One region of the Lysinibacillus sp. genome, then DNA from elsewhere that is predicted to be linked to it. Evidence: riboswitches for the same ligand, from Rfam matches in the RefSeq annotation. Region 1 holds a riboswitch; each other region holds the start of a gene.
The links. A riboswitch is a leader RNA that binds a small molecule or an ion and turns the genes downstream of it on or off. The one in region 1 is predicted to bind S-adenosylmethionine.
Positions count from the first base shown of each region.

Region 2: linked by a shared signal. The riboswitch ahead of metK (methionine adenosyltransferase) and the one ahead of RT445_RS16225 (methionine ABC transporter ATP-binding protein) in region 1 are both predicted to bind S-adenosylmethionine.
Region 3: linked by a shared signal. The riboswitch ahead of RT445_RS00330 (MetQ/NlpA family ABC transporter substrate-binding protein) and the one ahead of RT445_RS16225 (methionine ABC transporter ATP-binding protein) in region 1 are both predicted to bind S-adenosylmethionine.

Region 1 is NZ_DAMDAY010000083.1:6,702-12,722, forward strand. It holds gene RT445_RS16215 (MetQ/NlpA family ABC transporter substrate-binding protein) at 205-1,056, opposite strand; gene RT445_RS16220 (methionine ABC transporter permease) at 1,127-1,795, opposite strand; gene RT445_RS16225 (methionine ABC transporter ATP-binding protein) at 1,785-2,813, opposite strand; SAM riboswitch class I at 2,897-3,000, opposite strand; gene RT445_RS16230 (thioredoxin family protein) at 3,057-3,368, opposite strand; gene RT445_RS16235 (toprim domain-containing protein) at 3,384-3,725, opposite strand; gene gcvH (glycine cleavage system protein GcvH) at 3,817-4,197, opposite strand; gene RT445_RS16245 (arsenate reductase family protein) at 4,413-4,769, opposite strand; gene RT445_RS16250 (acyl-CoA dehydrogenase family protein) at 4,968-6,021, opposite strand, start outside.
Region 2 is NZ_DAMDAY010000089.1:1,773-7,793, reverse strand. It holds gene RT445_RS16850 (alpha/beta hydrolase) at 1-153, opposite strand, end outside; gene RT445_RS16845 (gamma carbonic anhydrase) at 288-800, shown strand; gene metK (methionine adenosyltransferase) at 979-2,175, opposite strand; SAM riboswitch class I at 2,433-2,551, opposite strand; gene pckA (phosphoenolpyruvate carboxykinase (ATP)) at 2,941-4,527, shown strand; gene RT445_RS16830 (alpha/beta hydrolase family protein) at 5,106-5,882, opposite strand; gene RT445_RS16825 (NUDIX domain-containing protein) at 5,866-6,021, opposite strand, start outside.
Region 3 is NZ_DAMDAY010000001.1:71,472-77,492, forward strand. It holds gene RT445_RS00310 (alpha-hydroxy acid oxidase) at 1-166, opposite strand, end outside; gene RT445_RS00315 (enoyl-CoA hydratase/isomerase family protein) at 181-960, opposite strand; gene RT445_RS00320 (methionine ABC transporter permease) at 971-1,642, opposite strand; gene RT445_RS00325 (methionine ABC transporter ATP-binding protein) at 1,635-2,660, opposite strand; gene RT445_RS00330 (MetQ/NlpA family ABC transporter substrate-binding protein) at 2,753-3,583, opposite strand; SAM riboswitch class I at 3,673-3,778, opposite strand; gene RT445_RS00335 (PPC domain-containing DNA-binding protein) at 3,901-4,404, shown strand; gene RT445_RS00340 (pyridoxal phosphate-dependent aminotransferase) at 4,445-5,614, opposite strand; gene RT445_RS00345 (carbon-nitrogen family hydrolase) at 5,711-6,021, shown strand, end outside.

The DNA of each region.
Region 1 (6,021 bases):
TCTGAACATACCTATACGTCATAAAAAGTACATAGTTGAGGATAATTAATCATCTGTACCCTTTCTTAGGAAAGTTGGGCTTCCCAATGACCGAGATGAAAAGCAACCGCCTCGCTTTTTTCAAGTGACATTCTCTTTTTTCAATAACACAAAAGGGTACATAAGTCATTAAACTTATGTACCCTTTTGAAGAATTTTCAATTCTTATTTTACCGGCACTACTGCACCTTTCCATTCTTCTAAGATGAAGTCTTGGATTTCTTTCGAAGTTAATACTTCTAATAATTTTTTAATTTCTGGTTTTGTTTCATCACCTTTACGTACAGCAATGATGTTTACATATGGAGATTCTTTGTCTTCAAGAGAAATAGCGTCTTCGATTGGGTTTAAGCCGTTATCAATAGCAAAGTTAGAGTTGATTAATACTGCATCACCTTCGTCATTTTCATACATTTGTACAAGCATTTCTGGTGCAGTATTCGCATCGAATTTAAAGTTTTTAGGATTTTCTTCAATATCCTTTAATTCAGCTGCTGTTTTATCAATACCCTCTTTTAGTTTAATTAAGCCTTTTGCTTCTAATAATGATAGCATACGACCATGGTCGGATACTGAATTAGAAAGTAAAATTGTTGCTCCTTCAGGAAGGTCCTCTAATGATTTATATTTTTTAGAGTAAATACCGATTGGTTCAATATGAACGCCACCTGCATTAACGAAATCATAGCCATTGTCTTTAATTTGTAACTCTAAGTAAGGAATATGTTGGAAATAGTTTGCATCAATTTCTTCTGACTCTAAATCTTGGTTTGGCAAAACATAATCTGTATATGGTTCAATCTCAAGATCAATACCTTCTTTTGCTAAAATCGGTTTTGCCTTTTCTAAAATAACAGCATGTGGTGTGTTAGAAGCACCTACTTTTAATGTTACGTTTTCTTTGCTATCTGATTGATCATCTGATGCTGAATTTGCATCTTCTTTTTTATCAGTACCACAAGCTGCTAAAGCTAGGACAAGTATTGATAAAAATAATCCTGCCAATAATTTCTTCATTTATGACACTCCCTTTTACTTTGTTTGAAATATGTTAGCGGTAAGAACCGGAATAACCTCTAATGTCTTTCTAGCGTTTATCGATTTTATCGGTAATGACATCACCAATCCATTGAATGATAAATACAACTACTAAGATCAAAATAGTTGCCATTAATGTCACATCTTGGCGATTTCGTTGGAAGCCATCAAGGAAAGCTAAGTTTCCAAGACCACCTGCACCGATAATCCCTGCCATTGCAGTATAACCAACAAGTGCTACAGCCGTTACGGTAATACCAGAAATCAGAGCTGGTAATGATTCAGGGATTAGGACTTTCCAAATAATTGTGGACGTTTTAGCCCCCATTGAACGAGCTGCTTCAATGACACCTTTATCAATTTCGCGTAATGCAATTAAAACCATACGAGCGTAAAATGGAGCTGCACCGATAATTAAGGCTGGTAAAGCCGCATTTGCTCCGCGAATTGTCCCAAGTAAAAACTTCGTAAATGGAATTAATAAAATAATTAATACGATAAATGGAATGGAACGGAATATATTAACGAGTGACCCCGTTAAAAAGTTAACAATTTTATTAGCCCATAACTGATTAGGACTTGTTAAAAATAGCAAGATACCAATAACCAATCCAAGAATAAATGTGACAAATGTTGAAATAGCTGTCATATACAATGTTTCATACGTAGCTTGCCACATATTTTCCCAGTCTACGTTCGGAAAGAGATTAGTTAGCATTTGCGATCACCTCCGTTTGAACTTCGACTGTATTTAAATAATGTAGGGCATCAGCCACATTTTCCTTAGAACCATCAATTTGCACAATAAGTGTACCGTATGCTCCATTTTTCGTTTGCGAAATATTGCCATGAACAATGCTTACTTCCACATCGAATTTTTTAACAAGATGTGAAATGACGGGCTGTTCCGTTTTTTCACCAACAAAGATCAGCTTGACAAGTTGACCAGTTGGGTAGTTTGCTTTGATCTGTTCCACTGTATCCTTTGTTTCTTTTGTGTCGGTAATCTGGGCTACAAATTTCTTAGTAATAGCTGCTTGTGGTGCTTGGAAAACTTGCAACACCTCACCACGCTCTACAATTTCACCAGCCTCCATTACGGCTACACGATGACATATTTTACGGATAACGTGCATTTCATGGGTAATCAATACGATCGTTAACCCTAAACGTTCATTGATATCAACTAGTAAGTCAAGAATAGCATCTGTCGTTTCAGGATCCAGTGCAGATGTCGCCTCATCACATAGTAAAACTTCTGGATTATTAGCTAATGCTCGTGCAATCCCAACTCGCTGCTTTTGACCACCTGAAAGCTGTGATGGGTATGCCTTATCACGTCCTTCTAAACCTACAAGTGAGATTAACTCCTTCACACGGGCTTCTCGTTGAGCTTTTGGAACACCTGCAATTTCCAGAGGGAAAGCGATGTTTTCAGCAACTGTTCTAGACCAAAGTAAATTGAAATGCTGGAAGATCATACTTACCTTTTGTCTAGCAGCTCTTAACTTTTGCCCTTTAATGGATGAAAATTCTAGATTGTTTACTGTTACCGTTCCTGTTGTCGGTTTCTCTAATCCATTTAATAAACGAATCATGGTACTTTTACCGGCACCACTATAGCCGATGATGCCAAAGATTTCACCTTTATTTATAGTAAGGTTGACGTCTTTGACTGCCGTTAATTCGCCATTTGCTGTTTTGTATTTCTTCGTAATATTTTGAAGCTGAATCATAGCGAATACTCCTTTTCTTATATAAAAAAACCCCTTCACTCATAGACAAGTAGAAGGGGTCACGTATGATACGTTAAACCGTTCTCTCATCTTTCAAAGAAAAATCTTTGGGTGATTTGGCACCTTTTCACATGGTGATGGTTGCCGGGCTTCATAGGGCACTTCCCTCCGCCGCTCTTCATAAGAGTTCGATATATTTAATGTTTTAGTAATATATTTGATACTTTACCACGCTAGTAATGTTCAGTCAATTGATTTTTTTAACAATTCGTACAAAAAAGGTACAGATTGAAAAGCATAAATTTTATCTGTCACTTTCCCGCCATCAGTAACAAGTAAACATGGGACACTTTCAATTTGATGCTCATAAGCAATCTGCTCTAGAAAGTTGATATTTGCTTTGCCAATTTGAAGCTGTGGCAGCAATTGTTCAATAACTGACAGCATTTTTGATGCCACCGCACATGTTCCACACATCGGTGTATATAAATAAAATGCAGCTTTTTCACCCGACTGTATAGCCGCTTCCCACTGCTCTTTTGACCATTCTTCCATTGATTTCACGCAACCTTACAAAATATATTCATTATGGATTGAGAAATGAGCGCGCAATAAAATCATCGCTAACACTTTTCTTGGTGTTGTCTCTACTTCCTTATATGTTGGCATTGTACGTAAATGCTCAGCCTCTGGATAATGTCTGTCCATTAATGCACGTAGCTTATCGCCAGACGTATCTGCATCAAAAAAAGTGAAAAGCTCACAGCCCTCATAAGGATCGAGTAGCTCTTCTAATTGATGCACACCAATTGTACCATTCGTACAAAGTATTGTAACATTCTCATTTAAAATAGGCTCAATTTGTAGCTTATCTGAGCGTCCTTCTACGATCAAGCATTTTCCCTCGAACATTACGCCACCTCCAATTAGACATCCCCACTTATAAGTCATTATATAACAAAAAACGCCGGTAGTTTCCGACGTTTTTCGATTATAGCTTGTCTTATTCAGCGATCATTTCTTCGTATTGCTCTGCTGTCATAAGTTTTTCAACTTCAGATGCATCAGCAGGCTCAACAACGATCATCCATGCTTTTTCATATGGTGATTCATTAACGAATTCTGGGCTATCTTCTAAATCTGCATTGACTTCAACTACAGTACCTGAGATTGGTGCATATAATTCAGAAACAGTTTTAACTGATTCTACGCTACCGAATGGATCATCTGTTTTGATTTCGTCGCCAACCTGTGGAAGCTCAACGAAAACGATATCTCCTAATTCAGATTGTGCGAAGTGAGTAATACCAATACGTACTTTTCCATCTTCTACTTTTACCCATTCATGTTCTTCAGAGTATCGTAAGTCTTTAGGTGTGCTCATGCAATAAACCCCTCCATAAATATGTAATATATTCACTTTCAGTGTGCCATACTTCTCCTATAAAAACAAGATTCAATTACACCTCTAGGTAATTGAAAGCATATTTTTTCGAGTTCGCTTCAAAAATTAGAAACATCCATCGGAGACATTATTTTCATTCAGATCATGCCTTACACTTCCAAATAGAGGTAAGCCCTTTATCACGATCAAGACGGCTATTTCCAAGTTTGCTCAAAATCAGCTTCTTTAAACCCTAACGTTACTTTTTTTCCATCAGTCACGATAGGTCGTTTAATTAACATACCATCAGAAGCAAGTAGCTCAAGCTGTTCCTCTTCCGTCATATCAGCCAACTTGTCCTTTAAACCAAGCTCACGATATTTCATACCAGATGTATTAAAAAACTTCTTTAAAGGCATTCCACTTGCCTGCCATAAAGCTGTTATTTCTTCCTTTGTAGGTGGTTGCTCTACAATGTGTACCTCTTCATAGGAAACTTCATGATCATTTAACCACTTTTGCGCTTTTTTACATGTTGTACATTTAGGGTAATGGATAAATTGAATAGTCATTAATATGCTCCTCTACTGTCTTTTTCTGTAGTATACCATCATAATTGTTTTGAATGGAGGAACTTCTCTCATTTTCATCAGTCTATCCATCTGTTTTGCTTTTTTATCCGTCACTTTTATGATTCTCTATTTTGCAATTTATTGGTATCGCAAAAACTAGCTACCCAAAAGAGGATAGCTAGTTTGCTACATTGATGATTAAACGATATATTTTTCTGCTTCGATTAATTTTACAGATGCTTCACGTTTTTTCGCAATTAAGTTGTATGGGTTATTGCGAGTTAGCTTACGAAGCGCAGATAATGTCATACGCGCTGCATCACCATCTGCTGAAGCAAGAATTGTATCTTTTGCTTCTTTTTCGATTTCTGCAAATGCTTCTTGGCAGAAGATTTGTGTATAAAGCAATTTTTGATGTGCTTTTTCAGCGCCATCACGAGCAATTGCTTTTTCTGTACGTAAAACAGCCGATTCCATCGCAAATAATTGGTTAGCGATATTCGCAATATTCACTAATACTTCTTGCTCCTGATCAAGCTTTGCACCAAAGCGTTGCGCTGCTAAACCTGCTGCTAATACAGCAATCTTCTTCGCATTTTTCACTAAATATTTTTCTTGAGCAAGTGGCTCTGTACCGATATCTTCTGGCATTAACATTAGAAGCTCTTGCTGTAAGTTTTGGGCAACCTGTAATAGTGGTAACTCACCTTTTAGCGCCTTTTTCATAAATGTGCCTGGTACAATCATGCGGTTAATTTCATTTGTACCTTCAAAAATTCGATTGATACGAGAATCACGATAAATACGCTCAACCTCGTATTCAGCCATAAAGCCATAGCCACCATGTAGCTGTACTGCTTCATCTGCAATGTAATCTAGTGTTTCTGAACCAAACACTTTTGCAATAGAGCATTCAATTGCGTATTCTGCGATAGCACCTGCAATCACTTTTCCTTGCTTTTGCTCTTCAAGGCTTAACTGACTTAAACGATCTTCAAACAGACCAACCGTACGATAATTTAAAGATTCCGATGCATACAGCTGAGAAGCCATTGTTGATAATTTCTCTTTAGTAAGATTGAAATCAGAAAGCTTTGTTTTAAATTGCTGACGTTGGTTTGTGTATTGAATTGCTAACTCTAATGCACGTTTAGAGCCACCAATTGTGCCCACACCCAGCTTATAACGACCAATATTTAAAATATTAAACGCAATTACATGCCCACGGCCAATTTCACCCAATAGATTTTCT
Region 2 (6,021 bases), on a different contig from region 1:
AATACCATGATTAGGTAAATCCCCCATGACTATGTGGAAGCCTTCCATTCTTAATTTCTCTATAAGCCATGCATACCAACGGTGATTTTCATAAGCACCATGAAGAATAGCAATCACAGCCTTTGCTTGTCCATCAGCTTCCCATTTCCACATTCACATAGTCCTCCTAAAAAATAATTACACTTTGATTATATCGAAATAAATGCCACATTTTAATTTTATATTTCCATAAAGTTGCGTATTTGATACGATAATACTACATTATAGAAAGAAAAGAGGCGATTTTCATGATTTATCCATTCAAAGATAAAACGCCAAAGATCGATCCGTCTGTTTTCATTGCTGATTATGCAACCGTTACGGGCGATGTAACAATTGGTGCTGAAACAACAATTTGGTTTAATACAGTCATTCGTGGGGATGTCTCACCAACAATTATTGGTAAACGTGTTAGCATCCAAGATCTTTGTTGCTTACATCAAAGCCCAAAATATCCACTTATTATTGAAGATGAGGTTACAGTCGGACACCAAGTCACTTTACATAGTTGTACAATTCGCAAAAATGCTTTAATTGGTATGGGCTCCATTATATTAGACGGTGCAGAAATTGGAGAGGGTGCATTTATTGGAGCAGGAAGCCTCGTACCTCCAGGTAAGGTCATTCCTCCGAATAGTTTAGCATTAGGTCGCCCAGCCAAAGTTGTCCGTGAATTAAATGCTGAAGACAAAGAGGATATGGAACGTATCGTACGTGAATACGTAGAAAAAGGTCAATATTATAAATCTCTTCAGAAGTAACCAATCATACACAAAAATTCAATACTAACGAAAAAAATCCCTCGCGTGGCCGTGACCATTTCTTGTTCACGAGCCAGTGCGAGGTTTTTTTGAAAAAATAAAAGGGGCAACATTGCCCCCTTGCATATTAGTACACTAGAATAACGTTCTAACGACTTCATTACTTTAGTTCAATAGTTTACAGATGTGCTTTTTCTCGAAGTGCATCAGCTTTATCGATTTGTTCCCATGGCACATTTAAGTCAGTGCGGCCAAAATGACCATATGCTGCAGTTTGTTTATAGATCGGACGGCGTAGATCCAGCATTTTAATTATACCTGCTGGGCGTAGATCAAATAGTTCACGAACCCATTCTACGATTTCACTTTCTTTCACTCTGCCTGTACCAAATGTATCGACAGCAATAGAAACAGGTTGTGCAACACCAATCGCATAGGCAAGTTGTACCTCAGCGCGGTCTGCTAATCCAGCTGCTACAATATTTTTCGCTACATAACGTGCTGCATAAGCTGCTGAACGGTCTACCTTTGTCGCATCCTTACCTGAGAATGCTCCACCACCATGACGCGCGTAACCACCGTATGTATCAACAATGATTTTACGTCCTGTTAACCCAGCATCTCCTTTTGGTCCACCGATTACAAAACGGCCAGTTGGGTTGATGAAATATTTCGTGTTAGCATCTAATAATTCACTTGGCACAACAGGTCCAATAACAAATTCTTTTAAATCTGCTTGAATTTGATCCAGTGTTGCCTCTTCATCATGCTGTGTTGAAATAACAATAGTATCCACACGTACTGGTACATTATTGTCATCATATTCAATCGTTACTTGAGTTTTACCATCAGGACGTAAATATGCTAATTCTCCTGATTTACGTACTTCTGTTAAACGACGTGCTAATTTGTGTGCTAAACTAATTGGTAGTGGCATTAACTCTGGTGTTTCATTACATGCGTAACCAAACATTAGACCTTGGTCACCAGCACCAATAGCTTCAATATCAGCATCTGTCATTGAGCCTTCACGCGCTTCTAATGCTTGGTCAACACCTTGTGCAATATCCGGTGATTGTTCACCAATAGCCACAAGCACGGCTAAGTTTTCAGCATCAAAGCCATATTTACCGCGTGTATAGCCTATTTCGGCTACAGTATCACGAACGATACCTTTAATATCTACATAAGTAGAAGTTGTAATTTCTCCTGCTACTAATACTAATCCTGTTGTTACAGTAGTTTCACACGCTACACGTGCATTTGGATCTTCTGCTAAAATAGCATCTAAAATGGCATCCGAGATTTGGTCACAAATTTTATCTGGATGTCCTTCTGTTACACTCTCTGATGTAAACAGTCGACGGTTTGTCATTTGGTTTTCCTCCTATTACTTTTACGAAAAGTAGTTGTGTATGAATACGGTACTCATTACCCATGTCAAGTCCGCTCCTAAGGATTGAACTCTCAAGCCGTTACTGCTGCTTTTAACACGAGGATTTCGAAAGATCCGTCATTATAATAAGGAAAGAACTACATATACTTACCTTTACATTCATTTTAAACAATAAAAAAATCCTTTACTCACGTTACTTTACATGAGGAAAGGAATAATGACTTCGTAACCTTTCACTCTTATCGTTCAAGGGATGTTCCCTTGCATCAGGTTGGCACCAACGCATGTCGTGAAATGATTCATGCAGGTTGCCGGGTTTCACAGGGCCTGACCCTCCACCAGCTCGGGATAAGAGTATCCGTTCAATTGTATGTTACTGAAAAGGTCGAACGTTGTCAAATATTTTCTAATGTATTACTGTATAGAAAGGAAGGAACTGATTAAACAAAAACTTTTCATACTTGGATGATGATGTAAATAGAAGCAAATTAATCCCTACAACATACCTAGCATCTTGTGGTAACATATGTGTGGCTCAATTTTTATGCCTAATTACAGTAGGATTGATTGGATTCTACTCGAAAAACATTATTTTTTGTCAGTTTATTGAAAAGTGATAAAAACTCTAAAATAATTTCTTAATTAGTATAGATTATTTAAGCAATTGTGTTATACTATTTTTGAAATTAAGAAAAAATCCCTCTAAATCAAGGGAATACTATAAAAAAGGATGGTATTTAATCGATGAATTCAGTAGAAATTGCAAACGAACTGAAGGAATTATTAAACGGCGGTAACATTAATGTTCAACTTTCAGTACCACAATTAGCAGAAAAAGCTACATCTCGTGGTGAAGCAATGTTAACAGTAGATGGCGCAGTTCGTGCAGAAACTGGCAAATACACTGGTCGTTCACCTAAAGATAAATATACGGTAGAAGAAGAAAGCACAAAAGATCAAATTGACTGGGGTAAAGTCAACCAACCTATTTCTTCTGAAGTGTTCGATAACCTATATGTAAAAGTAATAAAATATTTAAAAGAACGTGACGAGTTATTCGTATTCAAAGGCTTTGCAGGTGCTGACAAAGATTCTCAATTAAGCATTCAAGTGATTAATGAATACGCTTGGCACAATCTTTTTGCTCATCAATTATTTATCCGTCCAACTAAAGAAGAATTAGCTTCTCATGTTGCAGACTTCACAGTTATCTCTGCTCCTAACTTTAAAGCAGATCCTGCAGTTGATGGTACATCTTCTGAAACATTCATCATTGTATCACTTGAAAAGAAAATTATTTTAATTGGTGGTACTGAGTATGCTGGTGAAATGAAAAAATCTATTTTCGGTATCATGAACTACTTATTACCACAACAAGGAATCCTTTCAATGCACTGTTCAGCAAACGTTGGTGAAGCTGGCGATGTGGCATTATTCTTCGGTCTATCTGGTACTGGTAAAACGACTTTATCTGCTGACCCAGATCGTAAGCTTATCGGTGACGATGAACATGGCTGGTCTGATAATGGAGTGTTCAACATTGAGGGTGGTTGCTATGCAAAAACAATCAACCTTTCTGCTGAAAAAGAACCAGAAATCTACAATGCAATCCGCTTCGGTTCTGTTTTAGAAAACGTAGCTGTTGACCCAGAAACTCGTATTTGTGATTATGATGATGGTTCATTAACAGAAAACACACGTGTTGCTTATCCAATCCAATACATCGAAAATATTGTTGATCCATCTGTTGCAGGTCATCCAAAAACTATCATCTTCTTAACAGCTGATGCGTTTGGCGTATTACCTCCAATCAGTAAATTAACAAAAGAGCAAGCAATGTACCACTTCCTAAGCGGTTTCACTTCTAAACTTGCTGGAACTGAACGTGGTGTAACAGAACCAGAACCAGTATTCTCTACTTGCTTCGGTTCTCCATTCCTTCCACTTCCTGCAACAGTGTATGCAGAAATGTTAGGTCAAAAGATTGACGAGCACGGCGCACAAGTATTCCTAGTAAACACTGGTTGGACTGGTGGCGAATATGGTACAGGTAGCCGTATGAAGCTTTCTTACACACGCACAATGGTACGTGCAGCAATCGATGGCAAATTAACAAATGTAGAAACAACACAAGATGCTGTCTTTGGTTTACACATTCCAACAGCAGTTGAAGGTGTACCTTCTGAAGTGTTAAACCCTCGTGAAGCTTGGGCAGATAAAGATGCTTATGATGAAAAAGCGGCTGAACTTGCAGGTCTATTCAATGAAAACTTTAAGAAATTCACAAACGTTTCTGAAGCTATCATTACACTTGGTGGCCCATTAAAATAAACTATATACAGAACAAAGGGAACGATTTCACTCGTTCTCTTTTTCTTTTTTCTTAATGATAATATAGGGAGTTACGTATGATTATTTTTAAGTTAACTACAATTGCATGATTACTAGTGTTAACTTGGAAAAAGGCATAACCTGATAAAAGTAATTTTGGTCAATTTCAGTTTTATTGACTCCTTTTTTCATTTCATACCTGTTATAGAATATCTGTACCCGAATAAAGGTAGAAAAAATCGATATTTAAAGTTTTTTAGCAAAATAAAACAATAAATAGAGTTTGAGCCCATCCTCTCTATAAATTAGATAGGATGGGCTTATTGTTTGTTCCTGTTAGAAAGAAGGACAAAGAAAAATACCTTTGCAGTATGATTGATTGGTGTGGAGCCTGCGTCACTCCTAGGGGATTAGCGTCACAGATAAGACCCTGGAGCGAACGAAGTGAGTGAAGCGGCTTATCGGACGCCCCCTGGAAAGGACGCCGGCGGAACGGAAATCAACCCCTCGCCTTGCCACTTTGAACAAGAAGCCTTCTTGTTCTCTCAAATTACATACTTCAATTTTCTTTGTTTCAATTATTGTTGTTTCATCCATTGGCAAAGAGCGCGGACGGTTTCTCGATTTTTAGCAGGTGGGTATTGATGGGCATAGTTAGGGTCATACCATGTTTCGTATGTTTTATTAGCCTCGTCTAAGAAAAAGGCCAATTGTCTAGCATGTTCGATATCAACATTTTCATCCCGATAGCCATGGATAATTAATACTGGAGCTGTTATTTGCTCAACTTCGAAAAGCGGTGTTCGTGCATCATAAGCTTCAGGTACACGATTCGGTGTTCCTCCAATCACCCGTTTCATCATTCTTCGCATATCTGTTCGCTCCCAATAAGTAGCTGTTGCATCAGAAACACCTGCCCATGTGACGACAGAGGTGATATCCTTTCTTAAAATAGCTGTCCAAAGAGCCATAATTCCCCCACGGGAAAAACCAAAAACATGTATATTATCATTGCAAAATTGTTTGAGAACATCTACAGCATAGACTGCATCGTAACGATCTGCACCTGCAAATTCGTCACGACCTTCTCCACCACGATTTCCACGATAGTATGGAGCAAACACAATAAAGCCCTGAGCTGCAAATTGAGCAATACGTGATGGTCTTACCATTCCAATGCTTTGCATGCCCCCTCTTAAATATAAAAAGCCATCATATGTACCTTCTGCCTTTGGCTCTGCTAATAATCCTTTTATACGTAAACCCTGTGATAAATAAGTTATTTCAGTTAACCGTATGGCTGGATTTGGTGAAGGATAAGCTCGCTTTTCTACAATTTCACCATTGTTTGTCACGATGTTTCAACTCCTCCAGCATTTTTCTCATGCCCTCATCCTTCATATGAAAGCTTAAGTTAGGATGATGGATGAATTCTTCATCTGTTAACCAAAGCATGCCCGATGTTTCTAGATCAAATTCAATATGCTCTTGACC
Region 3 (6,021 bases), on a different contig from region 1:
TGTTGTGTAAAGTTTGTTCACCCCCAGCACCTGAACGTATATAGCCGAAGGGTCCAGCTGCTATTTTTTCTGCAACAGCCTTTTCTAGGTCAGCAAAGCAAATGGGAAAGGGGGCTTGTGCAGTAATATTCTTTAACAGTAGATCGCCATCAGTCGTGTTTGTCATCGTAACTACCTCACTTATTTATTGAAAATAGGCTTTCTTTTGTGTAAAAAGGCTTGAATGCCTTCGTTATAATCGTCTGAACTAAATGAATTAAGAACGGTTTGGGCCAGTTCTTCGTTCTCTTCGTTTTCACCATCTACAATCGCCTGAATGATTTTTTTAATGCCTGCATTTGCAACGGATGATTTACTTAATAGATGCTCTGCAAAATGCAATGTGGCATTTTCAATATCCTCTGGCTCATGTAAGGCTGTGATTAAACCAATGCTTTTTCCTTCTTCCGCTGTAAATATGTTGGCTGTATATAAAATTTCCTTTGCCTTGGCGACACCCACAATATTGATTAAGCGTTTAGTGCTTTCAAGATTATAGACAATACCAATATTGGCTGCCGTAATACCAAGCTTACTATTCGGTGTGGCCAATCTAAAATCACATGCGTTTGCTAACTCTAAGCCACCGCCAATCGCTAAGCCCTGAATCATTGCAATGGTAGGGTGCGGAAATTTATAAAGGGCATCAATGGCTTTTAAAGCTATATCGTTATAGGCTTTGGCATTGTCAGCAGCATAACGAATATCTAAAAACTCACTAATATCTGCACCTGATGAAAAGGCAACTTCATTGATACCGCGAACAATTAATAGCTTAATAGAAGGATCTGTACGTAACTGCTCAAGCTGGTCTACTATGGCCTTAAACATCGCCCTCGATAAAGAATTACGTTTATCAGGGCGATTTAACACTAACGTTGCGATATAGCCGTTTTTTTCTACGTAAATTTCAGTTGTCATCGTCATTCTCCTAGTCTTTCTTTAATTTCGCAGCAAAGCGGTTGCCGATGGATTGTATGCTTTGAACAAGGATGATTAAGATAAAGACAGTGGCATACATAACATCAACCTCATAGCGTAAATGACCATAACGGTAGGCAAGGTCACCTAATCCCCCTGCCCCCACCATTCCAGCCATTGCCGTAGCGCCAATTAAGCCAATTGTGGCAATCGTTAAGCCTAAAATAATCGATGGGCGTGCTTCACGTAATAGGACATGCCAAATAATATGGCGACGTTTTATGCCCATTGCTGTATAAGCTTCTACCACACCTGAATCCACCTCTAAAAGAGCAGATTCCATTAAGCGTGCAATATAAGGAGCTGTATAAACAACTAGTGGGACTATAACACCTTTAACACCAATCGTTGTACCAACAATTAATTTGGTAAATGGTAAGATGAAGAATAATAAAATGATAAATGGAACAGAACGAATAATATTGATGATGAGATTAAAAAGCTGATAGATAATTTTATTTTCAAAGGATTGACCTGGTCGTGTTAAAACGATTAATAGCCCTAAGGGAATACCAATTAGAATGGAGAAGAGTAGCGAAATTCCGACCATTTGGAATGTTTCGATAATTGATTTTCCAATGACATCTGACCAATCTGAAAAGAAGCTTTGAATACTACTCATTGAATTCGCCTCCTAATTCTTCTACCGCAACACCATTTTCTGTAAAATAGGTTAGGGCCTTTTGGACGATATGGGTTTCTCCATGTAAATGCACCACGATATTCCCAACAATGCCGTTTTTTAATTCAATAATATTAGCTGTTAAAATATTCGGTTGCACATCGTACACCTTCGTGACTTCTGCTAGTAATGGCTTACCCGTACTATCACCAAGGAATGTTAAACGAATGACACTTCCAGAAACGTTTAACTGCTCAATGAGTGAAGGGGATAAATTACGCTGAGAAATTGTATTTAAAAACTTTCTAGTAGTAAGGTGCTTCGGTTTTGCAAAAAGCTCAATAGCAGTACCAAACTCCACGACCTTACCTGATTCGAGAACAGATACCTCATCACATATTTTCTGAATGACATTCATTTCATGTGTGATGAGTAGGATCGTAATGCCTAACTCGCGGTTAATTTTTAACAACAATTCAAGGATGGCCTCGGTCGTTTCAGGATCGAGTGCACTTGTTGCCTCGTCACTAAGTAAAATCTCTGGCTCTTGTGCTAAGGCACGTGCAATAGCAACTCGTTGCTTTTGCCCACCAGAAAGTTGATTAGGATAGCTATCCAGTTTCTCTGTTAATCCTACAATTTCGGCGTATTTTGCTACACGGTTTTTTACTTCCTTGTCGTTATAGCCTAGTAGTTTTAAAGGCACAGCAATATTGTTGTAAACTGTTGCAGTTTTTAATAGATTAAAATGTTGGAAAATCATTCCTATTTTTTGTCGTGTTTGACGTAATTCATTTAGCGAAAGGGCTGTAATGTCCACATTGTCTATCAGTACTTTTCCCGAAGTAGGACGTTCCAGTAAATTGACACATCGAATAAGTGTACTTTTACCAGCACCACTATAGCCGATAACCCCATGAATTTGTCCCTTTTTCACATGAAGATTGATTCCATCCACAGCTTTAATGATCCCTTTTTTCGTCTTAAATTCTTTCGATATATTTTGTAATTGAATCATACGATATTGCTCCTTTCTCGTCCTTCTAAAAGTGAGAATCTGCTCGTTTTCTCATGAGGAATACAGCAGATTCTTCTGCTAATAGAAGCATATTACCAGCTAGGAATCACAGAACCTTTGAATTCTTCTTCAATGAATTGACGTACTTCCTCAGATTGGTAAGCCTCAACAAACTTTTTAATGGTTGGGTCGTTTTCATTTTCAGCACGTACTACAATGTAATTCACGTATGGTGAGTCAGTAGATTCTAATAGAATAGAGTCTTCTTTAGGATTAATGCCGGCTTCTAGTGCGAAGTTTGTATTAATGGCTGCTACATCTACTTCACTAAGCTGTTTAGGAATTTGAGCCGCCTCTAGTTCAATGAACTGTAAATTCTTTTTATTTTCTTCAACGTCACGGATAGAGGCTGTTAAGTCTGCACCATCCTTTAGCTTAATATAGCCAGCTTCTTGTAAAACAAAGAGGGCACGGGCCCCATTTGTTGGGTCGTTCGGTAAGCCAAATGTGGCACCATCAGGAATATCATCAAATGATTTATATTTTTCAGAGTAAATACCCATTGGATTTAAAATAGTTTTGCCTACTGGTACTAAATCTGTATCGTGATCTTTATTAAATGTGTCCAAGAAAGGCTCATGTTGGTAGCTGTTTGCATCGAGATCGCCTTCAGCTAACGATGTATTTGGTAAAACATAATCAGAAAACGACTTTAGCTCAACTTCTAAGCCTTTTTCTTTTGCTACTTTAGCTGCTACTTCTGCAATTTGCTCGTGTGGGCCAGAAGTGACACCAACGACGATTTTATTTTCATCGATTGCCTCAGCTTGACCTTTACTATCTTCTTTAGAGCCACAACCGGCTAGAGCTGCTACTAATGTAAGACTTGCTAAACCTACTAAAAATTTATTTTTCTTTTTCATGAAAATGACCTCCAAAATGTTTTTATCGGTTTTTTGAAAATAAAAAAACTCTCTTACAAACTAAGAGAGGCTCATGAAAAAGATGTCCTCTCTTATCTATCAAACGAAATTCGTTTGCAGGATTTAGCACCTTCCTTTTAAAAAGGAGGTTGCCGAGCTTCATAGGGCCAGTCCCTCAGCTACTCTTGATAAGAGATTTATAATATTTTTTTGTAATTCCGATAGAACTAATATAATTTATGGGGTATAGTAAGTCAATAAATATTTTTAAAATTTTTTATATTATTATAATTTTTTGTTATGAAAGAGGGAGAACAATGTCTGTAAGAGTAAATTATGGAATTGGTTCATTTGGCAAGGTTATTAGTGCTCGTATTCTAATGGGAACAGACATCATGGAAGGAATTGAGGCGCTCTGTGAGGAGAATCATATAGAGTCTGCTACAATTGTAAGTTGTATTGGGAGCTTCCAAAAAAGTAGCTTTGTTTATTTAGTACCTGATGAAACATCGCACATTAAAGTCCGTTTTAGTGAAGTCATTGAAAAAGAGGGACCACTCGAATTTATTCAAGGATCTGGTGTTGTCTGTAAACGAGATGGAGGATATGAAACACATTTCCATGGTTCGATGAGTGATCAATGGGGTGTAGTATCAGGGGGACACTTTCTGAAAGGTAGAAATCCCGTTATTACAGCGGACATTGTACTGGCTGAGATTCAAGGCGTTCAGCATATTCGTAGATTGGATGAAGAAACAGGACATATACAATTTTATCCGCTAGAGCAAGGTTTAGAGCTACCAAGAAAAATCGAAAAATAGCATGCCCTGTAGAGAATGTATGCTACAGGACATAGTAGTATTAAGCGGTAAATAATTGTAATTGTTCAATTCTGTGAATGGCTTCACGTAAGCGTTCCTCGCTGACAAGTAAGCCAACACGTATATACCCTTCGCCATATTGACCGAAGCCATTGCCTGCGGCTACTGCAATATCAGCTTTTTCTAGCAATAAATCAGCAAATTGTTCACTAGTGTAGCCTACAGGTACAGGAAGCCAAGCAAAAAAGGAGCCCTTCGGAGCCGTAACTTGCCAGCCAATTCTTTGAGCTTCTTCAATTAATACATTTCGACGACGTTCATAAGTAGCCCTTAGTTCATCTGCACATTCTTGAGAGGCTGTTAGTGCCACTGCTGCTGCTTGCTGAATTGCAGGGAATTGACTACAAAACAAATGATCTTGAACGAGATTAATAGCCGCAATAATATCGGCGTTACCAACGGCGAAGCCTATACGCCAGCCAGCCATATTAAAGGTTTTCGATAGTGTATACATTTCAATACCAATGTCTTTTGCACCCTCTGCCTGTAGGAAGCTAATAGGTTTATTGCCATCAAATCCTATTGCCCCATAAGCAAAATCATGTGATACGATAATATTATGTTCCTTGGCAAAGCGAACAGTCTCTTCGAAAAATGCCAGTGTTGCTGTACCACCTGTAGGGTTATTCGGGTAATTTAAATAAAGTAGCTTGGCTTTTTCTTTCACTTCATTAGGTAATGCATGATAATCAGGTAAGAAATTATTTTCAGCAAAAAGTGGCATAACCTCAAAATTTACATCACCTAATACTACACCTGATAAGTAGTCTGGATAGCCTGGGTCCGGTAATAGCATGGTATCACCAGGGTTTAATACGGCTAGAGGTAGCTCAACAAGACCTATTTTTGTTCCGCCAAGAATTGCTACCTCCGTGTCGGGATTTATATCAACATTATATTCCCGTTTGTAAAAATTGGCAGCTGCCTGGCGTAATTCGGCGATACCACGAAACGGCGAATATTTGTGATTTTGAGGATTGTCTGCTGCTTCCTGTAAAGCTTGAATGATGTGAGGTGGCGTCGGTTGGTCGGGATTACCTTGCCCGAGATTGATGACATCACGTCCCTCCTCTAGGGCACTGTTTACTTTTTGGACGAGTGCCGCAAAAAATTGGGGAGGTAGTTGCTGTAGTTTTTTAGAGAATTCCATGCATGATCACCTTTTTCAGAATATAATAATTATTAATGAAGAATATGAAGCAAATAGTATTACTTTTTCTGTTAATTGTCTAGAGGAGGAATAGATATGAAAATAGGTTGTATTCAATTAAACGTTGGCTTTGGCAAAGTAGAAGAAAATTTTGCACGAGCAGAAAACAAGATTCGAGAAGCGGCAGAACAAGGTGCAGAAATCATTGTGCTACCTGAAATGTGGAATACAGGCTATGCACTAGAGAAATTGCCTGACTTAGCAGATGTCAATGGTGAGCGAACGAAAGCCTTTTTGGCACACTTAGCGAAGGAACTTGGTGTACATATTGTAGGTGGTTCCGTATCAATAAAAAAAGGCGATAAATTTTATAATACGATGTATACATTTGATTGCCATGGAGAGCT